Regions from separate parts of the Moraxella sp. DOX410 genome, predicted to be linked through region 1. Evidence: predicted binding sites of a transcription regulator. Region 1 holds the regulator's gene; the other holds the start of a gene.
The links. The regulator PhoB, encoded in region 1, activates phosphate uptake and scavenging genes when phosphate is short. The targets are predictions, from matches to a motif close to TGTCATNAANCTGTCATAA.

Region 1 (3,430 bases):
TGACAGCTTACTGCAAAAAAGTACCCAAACGTTGACCCATTGTCACAGGCACTGAATTATAAAGACCTGCACCCCAAGCCATGCCCGCTGATTTTGGTAATACCACAATCGCCGTTGAGCCCAAATAAAACCGCCCAAGTTCATCGCCTTTTTTCAGCGTCATGTGATGGGTTTGACGCTGCACGCGATCGCTACGTTTGATTTTGCCTGTGGCCACTGTTTCAATCCCTGCTACAATCATCGCCCCGACTAGCACAACGCAAGCTTTACCAAATTCGGTATCAAACACACACACGCAGCGCTCGTTACGGGCGAACAAATCGGTAATGTTTTCAGCGGTCTCGTTATTGACCGAAAATAGCTGTCCTGGCACATAGATGGTCTCTACCAAGGTACCGTCAAACGGCATATGCACGCGGTGATAATTGGTCGGTGCCAAATACACGGTGACAAAACTCCCCTCTTGCATGGCTTTACCAAGTTCATAATCCGCGAGCAATTGCCCAACTTCATACGATTTGCCTTTGGCTTGCAGGATTTGGTCTTTATCGATTTGCCCCAATTGCGATATCATGCCATCTGCAGGACAGATAAGCGCATCTGGGTCATCATCAATCTTGCGCGCGCCGTCTTTGAGCTCACGGGTAAAAAAATCATTAAAACTGTCATACTGAGAAAAACTACCGCGCGCATATTCCTCTAGCTTGATGCCATACACCGAAGCAAAGGTACGAATAAAGGTTTTTTTCACCATCGGATGACGGCTTTGGGCAAGACGACCTGCGATTTCACTGATTTTTTGTTGTGGGACAAGCGATTGTAATGTGGTAAACAAGGTCATAAGTTACTCGAGATTGGCATTTTAAAGTTGGCTTATTATAATCAAAATCCCCCTTAGAATCACGGTATATTAAACACTGGGCTACGAGTTAAGCGACAAGCTAGCTGTTAAGTTAAGCCGCTTACGCTCAAACTGACGGATAGGAAAAATCATGAAAGCAGTACTACAACGGGTGAAATTTGCCAAAGTAGCAGTTAACCAAGCGCCTCACTCACAACAAATCGTCGGCGAGATTGCACACGGCGTACTTGTTTACCTTGGCCTTGGGCATGATGATACGCTCGCCATGGGGCAAAAAATGATTGATAAAATCCTCACCTATCGCGTATTTGAAAATGAGCTAGGCAAAATGGATAAAAATGTGCAAGAGGTTAATGGCGGCTTACTGTTAGTGTCGCAGTTTACCCTCCTTGCCAATACCCAATCGGGTAGACGTCCTGATTTTAAGCCTGCGATGGCACCCGACACGGCCGAAGCTTTGTTTGCCCAGATAGTAGGGTATGCCAAGACGCAATATGCAGCTGTGCAAACAGGCGAATTTGGCGCAGATATGCAAGTCAGCAGTTGCAATGATGGTCCGATAAATTTTATTTTTGAACTGTGATGCGACCTATATTAAGTAATAAAAATTGAGTGAAACGCCGAATTTTTTACAACAGCACAAATAAAACCTCTAAAAACTTATCGTTGTCATTTTTTTGTCATATTCTGAAGTTGTAATATGGGCATTGTAATATTATTGTCATAAAATTATTTTGGTAAACAGTTGCTTACTTTATCGCTTGAGAAATTTATGAAAAATGAAACTATTTTGGTAGTGGAAGATGAGCCTGCCATTCGAGAAATGATCGTAACCACACTAGAGATGGCAGGATTTGATTGTTTGCAAGCCTCAGAAGTCTCTCAAGCCCATCATTTGGCGGTAGATCATCGCCCCAACCTTATCTTATTAGATTGGATGTTACCCAATGGGCTATCAGGCATTGATTTATGCCGCCGCCTGAAAAAAGATGAAATGCTCTCTGAAATTCCTATCATCATGCTCACCGCCAAAGGCGAAGAGGACAACAAAGTCCAAGGACTTGACGCTGGGGCAGATGACTATATCACCAAGCCGTTTTCCACCCGTGAATTGGTTTCCCGTATCAAAGCGGTATTGCGCCGTAGTAGCGCATTGTCAGGCGAAAAACCCATTGACGTAGGCGGCTTGTCGCTAGACCCTGCCAGTCAGCGCGTGAGTGCCAATAACAAAGCGGTAGATATCGGACCGACAGAGTATCGGCTACTTGCTTTCTTTATGAGTCATCCTGAGCGCGCTTATACCCGCACCCAGCTACTCGATCAAGTGTGGGGTGGCAATGTGTATGTCGAAGATCGTACCATTGACGTGCATATCCGCCGCCTGCGTAAAGTGCTTGAGCCATTTGGGTTTGCGGACTATATCCAAACTGTACGTGGCACAGGCTATCGCTTTTCTAATAAAATCGACTAACAATAGCCTTATTAATCGCATTGAAATTTTTGCCAACTTATCCCAACTTCGCTATAGTAAGCTTTCTCAATGGATGCTAGAAAAATTAATATGTGGGCGAGCATTTCACCCGTCGTCACAGCTGGGGTTGCCGGGCTGTTGATTGGCGGGCTATTAGGGTTTTGGGGTTGGGGACTGGCGATAGGGCTGTGCCTGTATCAGCTATATTTTTTATGGTCAATACAACGCTTTAAAGCATGGTATAACAAAAATCCCGATGAGCCGCCGCCTGCATTTGAGTCCAACCTTAGTGTCGTTGCCAGCAATATCTACCAAGTCAATCGCCAAGAGAAATTGGCGCATCAGCAAACCGTTTCGCTGGTGCAAAAAGTGCGCGACTCGCTAAGCGCATTGCAAGACTCGATTATGCTGATTGACAAAAATGACTGTATCGAATGGTGGAACAACTCTGCCGAGCGGCTTTTTCAATTTAAAGCGCCCGACCAAGGTCGCAATGTGTTGACCATTATTCGCAACCCGCTTTTTCATCAATATTATCACCACATTGAAGACTATCCAGATGGTGTGCGTATCCATAACCCGTCTAATATCGAGCGCTATGTGCAGTGCAAGATTACCAAATTTGGGCAAGAAAAATTACTGCTGATTTATGATGTCACCCGTTTTCAGCATTTAGAACAGATGCGAAAAGACTTTGTGGCAAATGTTTCGCATGAACTTCGCACGCCGCTTACCGTCATCATGGGGTATGTGGAGACTTTGAGTGAACAGCCTGATTTAGATCCGCGTATTGCTCGCGCGTTTACTCAGATGATGCAGCAAAGTCAGCGCATGAATAACATCATCAATGACTTACTGTTATTATCTCGACTAGAGAACGATGAAAAGCCCGCTGAGCCCAAAGACATTGATATTCCCAAAATGCTGATGCAATTGTTTGACGATGCGCAAATGTACAACAAGTCATACGACCATATGATTCATTTGCATATCGACAGCACGTTACATATTTTGGGTTATGAAGATTATCTGCGAAGTGCGCTCAGTAACCTGATTACCAATGCCATGAAATACACCCCCAAAGGTGGGGAGATTAG
Region 2 (3,430 bases), 180 kb from region 1:
AATTTACGCGCCATATCAGCACCGACAAAATCCCCTTGAGCAAGGTAGTCCAAAAACATCGCATAGATAGTATCACTACTCTCGCGCGCAAGTTCTGGCGTAGCAAATCGCCAATGCGGCAAAATCTCGGATTTATACGGCTCTACCAATAACACCCCTTGCTCACCGCGCCCCACCCGATACAACCCTGGATGCTCGCGAAAATTCAGCGTGTCAAAGTTGAGATGATAATTAAACTCGTGCATGACTCAAAAACTCAGTCAGCGTGGCAAAGTCATCAAAGGTTTGGGTCGGGTGATAGTCACGAATATCCTGCCCATAGTTATAGCCGTATGACAATCCTAATGTATCCATGCCCGCATTTTGCCCTGCCAAAATATCGTTTTTGGAATCACCAATCATATAGCTTTGAGCGATGCTAAAGCCTAATTGGTCACAGACATGCAGTAGTGGCATTGGGTCGGGTTTTTTTGCAGGCAAGCTATCACCACCCAAAATATAAGCAAAAAGGGCTTGCCAACCCAATTTTTCGACAATCGCAGGAACAAAATCAATGGGTTTATTGGTGGCGATAGCGAGGGTATAGCCTTGCTCTTTAAGCTGACGCAACCCTTCGCTCACCCCTACATAGGGCTGGGTTCTGACACAGGTGTTTTGATGGTAGTAGTCAAAGAATAAAGCAAGCGCCTGATTGGTATCGTTTTCAGTGAGATTGGGGTCAATGGTTTGTGAGCCTGATAAGGCACGTTGCACCAGCACTTTGCCGCCATTGCCCACCCAGTTGCGGATGACATCTTCGCTAAAGTTGGCTTTGCCAAGCGTGGTTAGCATCGCATTGACGGCGTCCGCCAAATCTGGCACGCTATCAATCAACGTACCGTCCAAGTCAAAAATAAGTAATGATTTTTGGGTGATATTTTCCCCAGTGGGTGTGGGGATTGGGGTTTTAAGTGATTCGCTAGACATGGTGTTTCCTATCGTTTTTTCACCAAAAGTTGATAGGCTACAGTGTAGCAGAATCACTTAAAAATACCATGCAACCGTCCATTAAAATAACCTAACACGGATAGCTCACTGCCTCTAACAGTAGGTGTTGCTAGCAAATGTTAGTTTTCGCCATTGCTCGGTTGATAATCTAGTGAGGCATCGGCGATTTCATGGCTAGCTGCGGGGTTAAATGCACTGTCTTTGTTGGCACCCAGTTTTTGATAACGCACATCTTCACCGGTAATACAAAAAATCAATTGCTCAGCGATATTACGCGCATGCGCACCAATACGCTCTATCGAACGTAGTACCCATAAAATATCAATGACTTTTGCTACATAGCGACCATCTTCCATGATGTAGGTCATCATCGCACGTGACGCAGATTTGTACATCGCATCAATTTCACTATCTTGCTCTATTACTCGGTAAGCACCTGTTGCATCAAACTTGGCAAAAGCTTCTAGCGCATTTTTTAGCATCATCTGCACAAAATTACCCATTTGATGCGCTTCATGATACCCAATCGGTGATTGACCTTCTCGGGTGGCACGGCGCGCCATCTTGGCGATTTTTTTGGCTTCATCACCAATACGCTCAATGTCAGCACTGCATTTGCTCACTGCCATGATTAGGCGTAAGTCGGTTGCGGCAGGTTGACGACGTGCCAATACTTTGACCACCGAATCATCAAGCTGCTGCTCAGTAAAGTTGATTTCTTTGTCACCATCAATGACATCTTCGGCAAGCGCCACATCACTTTTTACCAAAGATTCAATTGCTTTGGTGAGATTGGCTTCTGCCATGCCACCCATTTTTAAAAATAAATTGACCAAGTTTTGTAAATCTTGGTCATAACTTTTTGATAAATGCTCACCAATTAAATTCATATTTCCCTTCCTAACTCATGGATTGTGACTCATGGACTGTGCAAAATTGTGATTAAAAAAGACGTTAAAGAAAAGCTAACTATAACTAAAAATTACGACAAAATGATGAAAAATAGCGCGCCTATTCGCTGATATTGCATCATATAAACCGAGCAAAAAACCTAACAAACATTTCAATGTCATCAAACTTTAACATAACCGTAATAGATTTGACATTTTGTTACATTAACATGGCAACAATTTTTCAGCTTTGGGTGATTTAAAACGCGACACATTAGTTGGCGACTCCCAAGCTAAGTTACCATCTTCCCTGACAATCATCTCATTTGTCCATCAAGGAATCATTATGAAACTATCACATTTAATCGTCAGTGTGGCATTCGCTGCTGTAGGCGTACAAGCCAATGCTGTCAACATCACAGGCGCTGGTGCAACCTTCCCACAACCTGTTTACTCAAAATGGGCAAGCGACTACCAAAAAGCAACGGGTAACCAAGTAAACTATCAAGGTATCGGATCTTCAGGCGGTATCAAACAAATCCAAGCAAAAACGGTTGATTTTGGTGCCACTGATGCGCCCATGAGCCCAGCAGAGCTAAATGCCAGCGGCTTAATCCAATTCCCCGCAGTCATTGGCGGTATCGTACCTGTGGTCAACATCGCTGGCGTCAAACCCGGTCAATTAAAACTATCGGGCACCGTCCTTGCTGACATCTATATGGGCAAAATCACTACTTGGAACGATGCACGTATCCAAGCATTAAACCCAGGTGTTGCCCTACCTGCCGCTAAGATTACCACCGTTAACCGCTCAGACGGTTCAGGTACTACTTTCGTATTTACTAACTACCTAAGCCAAGTATCAAGCGATTGGAAAGCAAAAGTAGGCGCGGACAAAACCGTTAAATGGCCTAATGCTTCAGCAAGCGTGGGTGGTAAAGGTAACGAAGGCGTATCAAGCAACGTACAACGTGTTGCAAACTCCATCGGTTATGTTGAGTATGCTTACGCAAAACAAAACCGTTTAGCTTATACCCAACTTCAAAACCGCGCGGGTAAATTTGTCCTGCCTGACGATTCAACGTTTGCCGCAGCATCAAACATTAACTGGGCACAATACCCTGGTTTTGCGGTGACGATTACTAACATGCCAGCAGCCAACGCTTGGCCAATCTCTGCAGCGACGTTCATCCTCGTACCCCGTACGGGTGGTGCTAAAGCGAAAGAAGCGCTTAAATTCTTTGACTGGGCATTTACTAACGGCAATGCACAAGCAACCGCTCTTGACTACGTTCCGCTACCTGCCGACACCAAAGCTGCGGTTCGTAAAGAATGGACGAAAGTTAAATAGTCATTTGCGTCAGCTTACTACGCAAATTAACCCTGCCGATAGGCGGGGTTTTTTAGCTTAAAATTTTGCCAAAAAAAGCATCAAATCAGCTGATTATCTAACACTTTGACCGTCTCATCGGTCAGATTGCCCGCAGCTTTTTGTAGGTCAATGTAGGCATTTAAATAATCAAAATACGCATTAATCAAATCGCGTTTGGCAG

Region 2: pstS (phosphate ABC transporter substrate-binding protein PstS) is a predicted target of PhoB. The motif match lies at 2,055-2,073, and genes of this name have one in related genera.

What each region holds. Positions count from the first base shown of each region.
Region 1 is NZ_CP135138.1:212,183-215,612, reverse strand. Features, by position in the region: gene asd (archaetidylserine decarboxylase) at 8-841, opposite strand; gene dtd (D-aminoacyl-tRNA deacylase) at 993-1,445, shown strand; gene phoB (phosphate regulon transcriptional regulator PhoB) at 1,635-2,333, shown strand; gene phoR (phosphate regulon sensor histidine kinase PhoR) at 2,403-3,430, shown strand, end outside.
Region 2 is NZ_CP135138.1:29,892-33,321, reverse strand. Features, by position in the region: gene RNZ41_RS00145 (DUF4385 domain-containing protein) at 1-245, opposite strand, end outside; gene RNZ41_RS00140 (phosphoglycolate phosphatase) at 232-966, opposite strand; gene phoU (phosphate signaling complex protein PhoU) at 1,107-1,877, opposite strand; gene pstS (phosphate ABC transporter substrate-binding protein PstS) at 2,224-3,228, shown strand; gene RNZ41_RS00125 (TolC family protein) at 3,309-3,430, opposite strand, start outside.